Regions from separate parts of the Paenibacillus sp. sgz302190 genome, predicted to be linked through region 4. Evidence: riboswitches for the same ligand, from Rfam matches in the RefSeq annotation. Region 4 holds a riboswitch; each other region holds the start of a gene.
The links. Region 4 has a riboswitch for cyclic di-GMP ahead of AC6RNO_RS32560 (S-layer homology domain-containing protein). Riboswitches for the same ligand answer to the same signal wherever they lie in the genome.
Positions count from the first base shown of each region.

Region 1 (3,161 bases), on a different contig from region 4:
ATTAACCGCTTTCATGCTGTGGGGGGGATTGTATCCGATATATAGGTCGATGCTACCTTCGGCCGCCGGCCGCATTGACTTGGCAGACAACCCGGCGTAGGATGAGGGGGTAAAAAGCCGCCCGTTTGCCGGCGGCAACATGAGGAGGCGTTACCGTGCCGTTTAAAGCCAAGGACAAGATCGTGTTTATCGGCGACAGCATCACTGACAAAGGAAGAAAAAAAGATCCCCTGAAGCTCGGGTCGGGCTATGTTCGCCTGATTCACGATTACTTGACGGCGGCGTACCCGAATCTTTCGCTGAAAATCATAAATGAAGGCGTTTCCGGCAACCGCGTGACCGACCTGGAAAAACGCTGGACACTCGATGTGCTCGATCACCGGCCGCAGTGGGTATCGGTTTCGATCGGCATCAACGACGTGTGGCGGCAATTGGACTCACCGGATGCGGAGCAGGTGTACCCCGACAAATTCGAAGCGGTATACCGTCACTTGCTGGAACAAACGAAGCAAATACCCGGCTGCCGCCCGATCCTCATGCAGCCTACGGTGATCAAGGAGTACCCGGATGCGACGGGAAATATACTGCTGCGCCCTTACGTGGACATCGTGAACCGGCTCGCCGGACAGTTCGACGCGATCCTGGTGCCCACGCATCAAGCGTTTATCGATTTTATTGCAAGTGAAACAGGCAAAGATTCGACTACCGACGGCGTACATATGAACCCGCTCGGGGACATGCTGATGGCCGTGACATGGCTGAAGGCCGTTATGGTGCCTTTTCCCGGAAACAAGTGATTCCGGGAGATTGTGGAATGGTCGGCCGGCTGCCGTCATGCGGTGCAACGCCGCGCGCTGGAAGCTGCGCGGCTTGGGTGGCGTTTGCTGGGGCAGCCAGGGGGGAGCTGATTTGGGGCGCGGTCATTCATGAAGCGGCTGGGTGTTGGCATTGGCACGGCATAGGCGTAGGCACAGCATCGGCATAGGCACAGGCAGCCCGAAAACCTGCAAAAGTGCAGGATTTTTCCATGAAAGTGGCTCGTTTTGGCGAAAAGCCTGCGATTATACAGGAATTTTCGCTTAAACGAGCCTGAGGTCCACGTGTTCGATGAAAAGCCTGCACATTTGCAGGAATTGTTTCATTGCCAGCCTATCAACGAGCAAAAACCTGCACTTTTGCAGGTTTTCTTTGTGTTGCTAGGCAGATGTGCCGCCGGTTCTAGCACGCCAGACCGAAAAGCTGCGTACCATCTTACGACGATGGGGGCGGCTTTTTATTTTGGGCGTGTCGATGAATCTTTTTTTGAAGGTAGCGATCACCTAAAAGCTGTAAAGCTAATTAGCGGGGGGTGTAAAACAAACGCGTTGAGCGCAAGGTATAATTTTTTTTGTGGAAATATGTTAGTTTATGGGTTAATATGGAACTCATATTAAATCTAATGTACTATTTTTATAGTTTTAAATACCTAAGAACCAAGTGGAATTGAAAAGGCAAACCTGTTCGAAAGACAGGGACGCAAAGCCACGGGCCTACTTCTACGGGGTACAAGTCGCTAGACTTCCCTCGGGGAAACGGCAGCCGGGCCGCCAAAGGCAGTTGGTTTTTTATTTTGGGAAAAGTAATTTTTTTACTATGGAGGCATAAAAATGAGAGCCCATTTGATTACATCACTGGCAGTTGTTGCACTACTGGGAAGTTCAATTCCGGATGTCAAAGCTGATTCAACCGCCGCTACGCCAGGCACGAAAACAACAAATGCCACCGGTACGGCTTCTACAGGCAGCTTCAGCGACACAAAAGGGCATTGGGCGGAGACGACCATCGCCGGCGCGGTACAAAAAGGATATGTCGACGGATACCAGGACCACTCCTTCAAACCGAATGCAAAAGTGACGCGCGCCGAGTTTATCAAACTGGTCGATACCGCGCTTCATATTCCAATCTCAGGGGTAACCGAAGGTAATGACTGGTACTTGCCTTACGTTAACGCGGCGACCAACGCGGGGATTTATAAGCGGAGCGATTTTACGAGCGGGGATTGGAACACGCCGATGACGCGTCAAGAAATGGCCAGAACGGCTGTTAGGGCCGCAACCGCCGACAAGAACATTGATGACACGAAGTGGATGTATCTAGCGACCAAAGCCGGTCTGATTACCGGTCTAGATGATAGGGGGACGCTCGGGGAAGACCAACCGACGACACGGGCTCAGGCGGTAACGACAATTGAACGCATTTTGACTGTTAAGGGAGGTCATTCGCTGGCCGTCGATGAAAAAGCCGTTGCCAGTGCGGAGCAATCCACGAATGCCCCCAAAGATCCTTGGGGACGCGCGATTCGCACAACAAATCTGCCGTCGAATAGCGGTGATTTCCCTTACATCCTACAGGATATTCCCAATGAAATGTACGAACATAAACATCCGTTTCAGACGGATTTGACCCGTTTTACTGCAAAGGAAATCATCCATGACTCCAGATATTACTCTAGGGATACAGTCGATCGATGGGTTAAACTCGTATCACAGTTTGGCAATCAGATACTGAATGTGGATTACGAGACAATAGACCAAAACTGGGTGGATGCTTTCGTACAAACCGTTAATATTCCGAAGCACGTCAGTGGTGATGCCCAAAAGTATGTCGAGTGGGTGAAGCAAAATCACATTCGAATTGAAGGCACTGTGACACCAGAACCTTCTATCGTTTTTTTCGGCGATAATAAGCATTGGGTACGAAGTATGTTTCGGTTTAGAGTAACCAGTTTTGATGAAAACAAAAATTTGTTTGTCGATATATGGGGGCCGAAAAATATTGAAAAAGACGTGTGGTATATTGGTTATACAGATGTGGCCATTGCGTCAGAAAATTTTGCTTCGCAACTTGCAGAAAAGAAAATAACATCTGATGCTGCATTCTTTGCTTATAAAACCTATCATGCAGAGTAGAAGGCAAATAACCTATGAAAAGAACTACAAAAAAATATATCAATTGTATTTCTTACGGCACTGTTACTAGTGCTTTTGCCATCTTTGTGGACGTATGCCTACCCAGTGTCAATTTATTTGGAGGAAAGTTCACATGATGTAACAATTGACATTACTTCAACTGCTGCCACAACCGGTATTCGGTACCGAATTGTCGGGTGGATGATTCATAGT
Region 1 is NZ_JBZYAO010000007.1:86,548-89,708, forward strand. It holds gene AC6RNO_RS10765 (GDSL-type esterase/lipase family protein) at 156-797, shown strand; gene AC6RNO_RS10770 (hypothetical protein) at 1,101-1,433, shown strand; cyclic di-GMP riboswitch class I at 1,480-1,591, shown strand; gene AC6RNO_RS10775 (S-layer homology domain-containing protein) at 1,647-2,948, shown strand.
Region 1: it holds a riboswitch for cyclic di-GMP, as region 4 does, so the genes downstream of both, AC6RNO_RS10775 (S-layer homology domain-containing protein) here and AC6RNO_RS32560 (S-layer homology domain-containing protein) in region 4, are expected to answer to the same signal.

Region 2 (3,161 bases), on a different contig from region 4:
AGAACCCAGTTAAAGTTTCGATTCCATTTAAACACACCGACAGGTGAACGCTTGTTCCTTGCATTAAAATCCGAATGATTTCCATATATTGCATCAGGATACTTATAAACAGTGCCACTTTCTAAGGTTAATTCATACCTTGCTGTATCTGTACCTGGATCGACTAATACAACTTTATCAATTTGTGCCGGATCGCCTCCGACATCAATTGTGGAAGAGCTTGGATTGAAATACTCTTGTGGCAGCCATTTCCCGGCGTACGAAATACCATCAATGGTAAAGTTATCGTTGTACCCCCCTGGCGCACTTAATGTTGCTGTGACCGTCGGAGGCGTGCCCGTAGCACTAACTTTGTCAGGGTAAATAATGATGGATAAGACATTGCCAAAAAACAATATCATGAAGAGGAATATACCTATCTTTTTTTTCATGTTAAGAACCCTTAATTTTGGTTGTAATTATAATCAGGAGCAGACAAAACAACCTCTACATACTTGCCTCCGAATTGTTGAGGTTGGCTAAACTCTAGGCCAATGTTTGGTATTTTTTTTTCGACAACTAGATTACCCTTTGGAATAACAAAGCCGTTAATATACTCCTGATCACGTAGATCTTCCCACTCATGCCCAGGATAGTTCATTTCAATTTGAAAATCCCCTTTTTTGGATTTTGAATATAGCTGCTCGCTTGCGTCAAGAATACTCGGATCATCGCTAGGAGTTTCAGAAACAAGTTTGGCAGTCATTCCGATTCCACTCTTGTAGTACAATGGTGTAATTCCGTATTTTTTTTCTAAAGTCAAGCGATTCATCGCAACAAGAACATATGCGCCACTGTTTATGTTCCTATATTTCCCATCCTTGTGACTTACCCATTGCAAATCATCGGGAATATAGCTGCGGAAAGGGTCGTTTGGATCATCAAGGTCAACGACAATGACTTCTTTTGCCGTTGACCTTACATTTCCATTATCAGAAGCGAAGTCCAACACATCGGGTTTAAACTCACGGATCGGTTTCCCAAAATATCGTGGGAGCATAGTCATGATATTTGTTCGATGCCATGTGACCTCTGCCCTCGAAACAGCATGTTTGTCAGATTTGAGTGTATTACCATTTTTAATATCAAGTATGCGCTCAATAATGGCCACCGCCTGTGCACGTGTCGTCGTTTTATCCTCCCCGAGCGTGCCGCTGTCGTCCAGACCGGCGATCAGCCCGGCTTTCGTCGCCAGGTACATCCACTTCTTGTCATCCGTGTTATTGTCGCCGGTAGCTGCGCGAACCGCTATGCGCGCCATTTCGTAGCGAGTCATCGGCGTATTCCAATCCCCGCTCGTAAAGTCACTCCATTGATGTATTCCCGCACTGACCGCCGCGTTAATGTACGGCAAGTACCAGTCATTTCCAGAGATAACGCCAGAAACCGAAAGTTGAAGTGTGGTATCGACCATTTTGATAAATTCGGCACGCGTCACTTGTTCGTTCGGTTTGAAAGAATGGTCTTGGTAACCTTCGACATAGCCTTTTTGAATGGCTCCAGCTATGGTTGCTTCCGCCCAATGCCCTTTCGTATCGCTGAAGCTGCCTGTGGATGCCGTACCGGCGGCATTTGTTGTTTTCGTGCCTGGCGTAGCGGCGGTTGAATCAGCTTGGACATCGGGAATTGAAGTCCCAAGTAGTGCAATAACCGCTAGCGATGTAATCAAATGAACTCTCATTTTTATACCTCCATAGTAAAAAATTTGCTTTTCAAAACAAAAAAACCAACGCCTTTGGCGGCCCGGCTGCCGTTTCTATAAGGAATGTCTGGCGACACACACCCCATAGAGTAGGCCCGTGGCTTTGCGTCCCTGTCTTTCGATCAGGTTTGCCTTTTCAATTTCACTTGGTCTTTCAGGTATTTAAAACTATAAAAATAGTTCATTAGATCTAATTAAAATCCCATATTAACCCATAATATAACATATTTCCACAAAAATTTTATAACTTGCACCAAACATGAGCATTGCCTTTACGAATTCCATCCATTGCCCCAAGGGAAAATACAGCGCCGCGCCGTTTTTACGATCATGACCTCCAGTCGCAAAAAACAAGGCCAATTACATCAAATTAGGGACAATATTTGACCAAATCCTGCTAATTTAGCAAATACTATGACTGCTACTTATCAATTTCTTATCATCGCCTCATGGTGCTGGAAACCCCCACATAGGCACTTTTACTTCATAGAATTTTTTGATATCACTTTTTTCTACCCACTTTTCGTATTCAAAACGATCCACTTCTACAAATTCATACTTTTTTATAATGTCTGGTCCATGCATACCACTGCCCAACAATAACCTGTTGGAGTCTTCTTGAAAAACAGGAAATTCAAGACCATCGAATATCACAGCATTTCTTACATCGTATATCGACTGAATCTCGTTTTTTTCGACACGTTTACAATAATGTCCCGTACTATCAAGAGTAAAACCTAAGCTACTCTCAACATGTTCTTTTGTGAACAATTCATAATCGTTCGGATTGTGTTCGATAACTTCGTACTCTCGCCCTTGATATAACGCCCAAATACCATTTCGCATAAAAACACCTCCGATTTTAAGTTCAATTTCCGAAGCATAAGCTCTTTCATCTGTGACATATACGATCCATTGATTACCTTAAACCTTAATTCCTACTTCATTTTCTCTTAATGGATGTTCATCAAACCAATTGAATCGTTCTAACATCTCTATTTCAATTATGTCCTTTGCTTCCTGCTCTGTCATGTTTCCAGCCTCCTTTTCATCCGAAACATGGTAAACTCCTCGTATGAGAAGACGATAATCTTTTAATATACAAATAAAAGGTGGTTTCAATGGAGCCAATATTCATTCATCCGTGGGAATTAAGCGAAGAAGAGGTAATTTCCATACAAAATAATTTAGCTGAAAAGGTCATTAAAAAAGACCAATATGATGAAGTAAAATATGTTGCCGGAGTTGATGTAGCTTATTGCAAACGAAGTGATATTTTAATTGCAGCATTAGTCATTTTGGAGTCGACATCATTAAAACTAGTGGAATCAGTAGTAATTGAAGATACAGTTCGATTTCCATATATCCCCGGATTATTTTCATTCAGGGAGTTACCCCCAATCATTAAGGCGTTTAAGCA
Region 2 is NZ_JBZYAO010000009.1:78,665-81,825, forward strand. It holds gene AC6RNO_RS12775 (S-layer homology domain-containing protein) at 443-1,720, opposite strand; cyclic di-GMP riboswitch class I at 1,774-1,884, opposite strand; gene AC6RNO_RS12780 (UCP033725 family protein) at 2,189-2,587, opposite strand; gene nfi (deoxyribonuclease V) at 2,863-3,161, shown strand, end outside.
Region 2: it holds a riboswitch for cyclic di-GMP, as region 4 does, so the genes downstream of both, AC6RNO_RS12775 (S-layer homology domain-containing protein) here and AC6RNO_RS32560 (S-layer homology domain-containing protein) in region 4, are expected to answer to the same signal.

Region 3 (3,161 bases), on a different contig from region 4:
ACACCGCAAACCGATGCGTTTTTTGACGGCCATCTGGAGAAGTTGATCAAATTCCACGAGCACGTGCTGCTGAAGTTCGATGATAAACTGAAGGCGGACAGCTCCGAAGGGCTGGAGATGGAGGCGGAGAGCGAACGTTTTATGTCGACGATCATCGAGCAGTTTTCCGAAGGGCCGGGAGGTATGTTGCGGCATTCGGTCGTGGCGGCCGCCATGTACGATTACGGCCATCAGGTAGCGCGGCTGGACAAGCTTGTGGAACATTACCATCGCGGAGATACGGACGAGAAGGAACCGATCGATGCGCTGCTGAAAAGCATAAAATTGAAGTAGCAAAATGAGGAGCCGTTGTCCCCGAAAAGGGGCAGCGGTTTTTTGCGCTCGGATGGAAAAACTTGTTTAATCGAATGGCATAAAGCACATTTTGTTAATCAATCGCCAGTTTTTAACCGATATAACAAAAAAGGATTCTGAAGGTGGTTTTTCCATATATTTTATAAAAAACTCTACACATTATTTTACGGGAGATGGTGGAAGCATCATGGAAGAGAAAACAGTAACTACGGCAGCTTCATTGCAATTACGCAAGCTGGGCAACTCGGATTTAAAGCTGTCACCGCTGGGGCTTGGATGCTGGCAGTTCAGCAACGGAAAAGGGCTCGTCGGGAAATTCTGGCCGGCGCTGCGGAGAGAGGATATAAGGCAAATTGTTCAGACCAGCTTGGAAGGTGGAATTAATTGGTTCGATACTGCTGAAGCGTACGGTGGCGGACAGTCTGAGCAGCTACTTGCCGGCACGCTGAATGAGATTGGCGGAACGCTCGCGGCACAGGCGAATATCGCTACGAAATGGTGGCCGGCTTTTCGCACCGCAGGCAGCATTACGGCAACGATTGATGAACGTATCCGCCAGTTGGATCACCGGACGATTCACCTTTATCAGGTGCATTCTCCTTACTCCTTTGCTTCGGTTGCCGCCATGATGAATTCTATGGCTAGTTTAGTCGAGCAAGGGAAGATTAAATATGTGGGTGTAAGCAACTTTTCCGCGCAACAAATGCGCGAGGCCGATCGCGTGCTGCGCGAGCATGGCCTTCGTCTAGTTTCGAATCAAGTGAAATATAGCCTGCTCGACCGGAGAATTGAACAGAACGGAATTTTGGATACGGCTAAAGAACTCGGCGTGGCGATCATCGCCTACTCCCCATTAATGCAAGGGATCTTAAGCGGCAAATTTCACAAAAATCCATCCTTGGTCAAGTCGATCACGGGTCCGCGAAAGTGGACAGCGGCATTCCGGGAGTCGGGCTTGCAGAAATCAAAGCCGCTGATTGAAACGTTGGAACAGTTGGCTCAACAATATAACGCAACGCCAACGCAGATTGCCTTGAATTGGTTGATTAATGCCCACGGAGAGAACGTATTTGCGATACCTGGGGCTTCAAAAGTAACTCATGCCGAGGAAAATGTGAAGGCGATGCAGTTTACCTTGACAGCCGGAGAGATTGAGATGGTCAGCAGCATTTCCAACCAAGTGCTGAGATCGAAGTAATTGTGACCAATATACTTATCATGAATTTTATTAAAAACTTAGAATTTATTGACAAAATTCGATATTTTTTAGATAATACAATTAATTCCATAGGTATATCGATCTAAGAACAGCGAACTAAGCGGATCGCGGATTCATCATGCTAACAGAATTAAGCCGCTAAAGTTGTGCAGAAGTCTCGGCGAATACCGGAAGGCTGTATAAAACTATGGGAGGGGGCCGTTTATGTAAATGGATGAAGCCAAGTTTCTGGTAAGGATGTAAAACAACATACTTATGTTATTTCCCGTTAATCGTAAACACCTCGAAAGTGGTGGACACAAAGCCATGGGTCTAAAGCTGGATAAACAGCCATGATTGCCAGGTTGCCGAAGGAAACTGGGCGAAATTTGTCGTCTGTTCTTCTTAACTATGGGAACAGGCTTTTTTTATTGCAGCGAAAAATCATTCGGAGAACAGGGGGAAACGTTATGGAAACAAGCGTGATAGGTATCGAGGAGTATCCGTTAAGTTCCTATCAGAAAGATATATGGCTCGAGCAAAGTATGCACCCTGGAAAACCTATTTACAACCTTGGCGGGTACATTGAGGTTAAAGGAAAACTGGATACGGCTATCTTTAAGAAGTCCATTCAGTTGTTAATCAGGCAGAATGATTCTCTCAGAACTCGTCTTATTGATAAAAAGGGCGAGCCCTATTTAACAATCCTGCCGGAAATCGACTATGAAGCTCCGTTTCATGATTTTTCGGGGAAGAAAGATCCGAATTCCTTTTGCCTGGATTGGATGAAAAAAGAGTTTTTGAAAATTTTTCAACCGAAGGACAATTATTTTCGATTTGAATTATTACAAGGCGAACCGGGTGTATATTTCATTTTACTTAAAGTTCATCATATGATCATTGATGGATGGGGGTTTGCCCTCCTCATCAGTCAAATGTTTGAAAATTACAATGAATTGGCTCAAGGAATTGGGGAAATGAACAGACCTTCCTATTCCTATACCGATTTTATCTCTGACAACCAGAATTATTTGAATTCTTCAGCCTTTTTGAAGGATAGGAAGTTCTGGCAGAGCAAATATCGAACCGTTCCCGAGCCTTTGCTAAGCAGAGGTTTGAACACGGATGATGATTACGGCGATTCTGTTTGGAGCAATAGGGAAACTTTAACAATAAACAAGGCATTGTACGATCAAATGGTTGAATTTTGTAAGGAGGAAGGTTGTTCGTCGTTCCACTACTTTTTAGGCATACTGTTCCTTTATTTCAGCAGGGTTTGCAATCGAAACGAAATGGTGATCGGCGTCCCGGTTTTTAACCGGGGCAAAGCGCAGTATAAGCAGACCGTGGGACACTTCGCCAATGTGCTGCCGCTTCGGATAAGTCCCGAGCAGGATATAAGCTTCAAAGAACTGATAAAGTTCATCAAGCGTGAGCTTATGCAGTGCTATCGGCATCAGAAAATATCTTTCGGCGAAATTTATCGGGCGGTTTACGAGGATGTCCACGAAAAAGGAAATTTGTTTGATATATCGCTTTCTTTTGAAGAACAGGAAACGAGAGAATCGTTTAACGGCGCAGCGTGCCGGATCGTAAGCATGCCGCATCA
Region 3 is NZ_JBZYAO010000035.1:7,329-10,489, forward strand. It holds gene AC6RNO_RS28210 (FUSC family protein) at 1-333, shown strand, start outside; gene AC6RNO_RS28215 (aldo/keto reductase) at 542-1,552, shown strand; cyclic di-GMP riboswitch class I at 1,837-1,925, shown strand; gene AC6RNO_RS28220 (amino acid adenylation domain-containing protein) at 2,023-3,161, shown strand, end outside.
Region 3: it holds a riboswitch for cyclic di-GMP, as region 4 does, so the genes downstream of both, AC6RNO_RS28220 (amino acid adenylation domain-containing protein) here and AC6RNO_RS32560 (S-layer homology domain-containing protein) in region 4, are expected to answer to the same signal.

Region 4 (3,161 bases):
GCTTTCGTTGCTGATTTTTTCGCTCCCCATCAATTGAATGAAGCCCCTGACCGAAGTAAGCGGATTCCTGACTTCATGGGCGACGGAAGCGGCCATTTCGCTGGCGACTTTGAATTTCTCATTATTCGTAATTTCATCGCGCTGGCGCACATTTTTTTTGAAAATTTCCAGCATGTAGACGTAAAGCCCTGCAACGAAACATTGCAGCAAAATGGTTCTATAACCGCCCGGAGCCACGTAATCCGCCCACGCCTGATTATTTTGTATCAAATACAAATAAACGGTTTGAGCCAGCATTCTAATGATGAAGTAGACAACGACTGAGGAAATGATTTTCTTCAACAACGAGAACGTTTGGAAATTTTTGATATACAATAACATCACGCAAAACGCGGGGATGAGTGCAAGAATGTACTCGATTTGATGAGGGCTCCCCATGAAGAACCGGCAAACAATCAAGGTGACAAATAGCAGCAGGGAGACGTAAGCGCCTCCATATAAAGAGCCTATGATAAGCGGAATACCGCGGAAATCGAAGGTGAGTTTTTGGATCATAGCAGGAAAAAACATTGTTGCAACCAGTGCGGAGCCAAAAATAATATAAACGGCAACCCGGTTATACAAATGCGTACGTTCGGCTTTGAAGACATGGACATATAACGCTATCGGGAGGAAAACGAGGAATACATTCAATAATAGGTCTTTGTAGTAGTTAAGCATACATCCTCCTGGTCTCGATCCCCATTATAATAAGTCAGTTGCCATATTGAGGGAGTTTGGATACATCAATCGAGACCTGCTTGGATTCTTCCATAAGCACTAGCTTCATCTTCTCCCAAGATGCATGAATGACAGGAGCAGGAGGCGTAGGCACATCTGCGAAATGCGCCCTAATAGTGTCAATCAGCAGTCGCTCAAATTGCTTTTCATCCATCCCACACACACCCTGAAATTCCGTTTTATTCTACTATTATATGGAAAAATTGTGCTTGTTTTCATCGTAAATATTTTGCGTGTTTGTGCAAATGGTGTTGCGTGATTGTGCAAATCGGATGAAATAAGATTGATCAAAACAAGCGGGTTTAAATTGCATTTTTTAATGATATATGTGTTGTTTTGCAATCAATATTGTGAGGGATGTGTGTTTTTTGTGGAAATCTGTTAGATTATGGGTTAATATGGAACTTGTATTGAATCCAATGTACTATATTTGTAGTTTCAAATACCTAAATGACCAAATGAAAATGAAAAGGCAAACCTGTTCGAAAGACAGGGACGCAAAGCCACGGGCCTACTTCTGCGGGGATATGTCGTAAGGCATCCCTCAAGGAAACGGCAGCCGGGTCACCGAAACCAGTTGGTTTTTTTGTTTTGAAAAAAGTAACTTTTTTACTGTGGAGGTATAAAAATGAAAGTTCAATTAGTTACAACAATAGCGGTTATCGTGCTGCTCGGAAGTTCAATTCACGATGTCAAAGCCGATACAACCGCCGCCGCACCGGCAACAAAGTCAACGAATATTGCCGGCACGGTTTCTGCGGGCAGCTTCAGCGATACGAAAGGGCACTGGGCGGAGGCGACCATCGCCGGTGCGGTTCAAAAAGGGTACGTGGACGGCTATCAGGATCATACCTTCAAACCGGACGAACAAGTAACGCGGGCAGAATTTATCAAAATGGCGGATTCCGCGCTTCATATTTCAGTTTCGGGTGCCACCGTCGGCAGTGATTGGTATTTGCCTTACGTTAACGCGGCGGTCAGCGCGGGGATTCATGAGTGGAGCGACTTTACGATCGGGGACTGGAATACGCCGATGACCCGCCAAGAAATGGCGCGCATAGCGGTTCGGGCGGCAACCGGCGACAAGAACACGGAGGACAAGAAGTGGATGTATCTTGGGACCAAAGCCGGTCTGATCACAGGCATGGATGACACCGGCACGCTAGGGGAGGATCAAACGACAACCCGCGCCCAAGCGGCGGCAACCATTGAGCGCATCCTTTCCATTAAGGGCGGCCAGACGCTTTCTGTTGACAAACATGCCGTATCGAGGGCTGAGATTGTATGGCATAAAACCAACGTTATTACGATGCTTCCCCGTTATTTTGCAAAGACGTTGAAAGACGAGAAATTTCATGATGAATTACTTACAACGACAACTGCCGATGGAAATATGTCATGCAGCGTTAATAGATACGTTGTAGTCGATTTGGACGATCCGAATGATCCGAACCGAAATCTTGTTCCAAGTGATGTAAGCGAGTTTCAATGGAAGGACTTTAAAACGGGGGAATGGGTGCAATTGAAAGGTAATAATTACATCATTGTTACTGAAGCTACGATGAAGATTAATAGCTTTCCAGCTAATATAACAAGTGTAACTGGATGCAGCGCAGGTATTCCGGATCGCGCTTATGATGCAACTGGGGACTTAAATTCAAAAGGGGCATTGAGTAGAATTGCAGGTATCAATATTCCCTTTAAAAAAGCAGGTCATGAGGCTACATTTATTACTTACGATAGCACTTATAGAGGAAATACAGGCGATATGATTAACGAAACACGATATTTCTTTGAGGCCGTACCTAGAGGGAATCTAACTCCTACAGCGGCAGGCGGGCAAACCAGAGTTGTCTTTAATAGTATCAATGCTAATTCTCCAACATTAATCTACACTGGCATTTTATCTGATTAAACTAACTGTAGGGTGAGGTTATTGAAAAAACTATGTTTACACTTTGTTGCAATTTTGACTATTGCATTTTTAGTGGTTCCGATATTACCACAGATAGCTACAGCAGCTCCAATAAAACTAGGTGACATTGATTACTCTACTAGTGTTGTGCAAGCTTATACACCGCCAGGGAAACCAGCGGGAGAACTTGTTACATATGATCACTTCAATTATTCAGACGTGACCATTATTCCATCACCAGGAAAAACCGTGCAAAGCGCTTGGTTGCAGGATAAAAACGGGAATGTTTATGAATATCTAACAAAGTCGAGTGGGAACAATTGGCACATACCAACGATTACAGGGATTGAGAAGTCGTTCACCACTTCGGCTATTCCATGGAGTGCTTACTTTGGATGGTTCCGCGATCCGGGTTGGCCTGATCCGCAAAATCCAGGACAAACATTAGGGTATGTCTGGATGTATG
Region 4 is NZ_JBZYAO010000048.1:3,240-6,400, reverse strand. It holds gene AC6RNO_RS32570 (ATP-binding protein) at 1-720, opposite strand, end outside; gene AC6RNO_RS32565 (hypothetical protein) at 755-934, opposite strand; cyclic di-GMP riboswitch class I at 1,242-1,352, shown strand; gene AC6RNO_RS32560 (S-layer homology domain-containing protein) at 1,409-2,695, shown strand.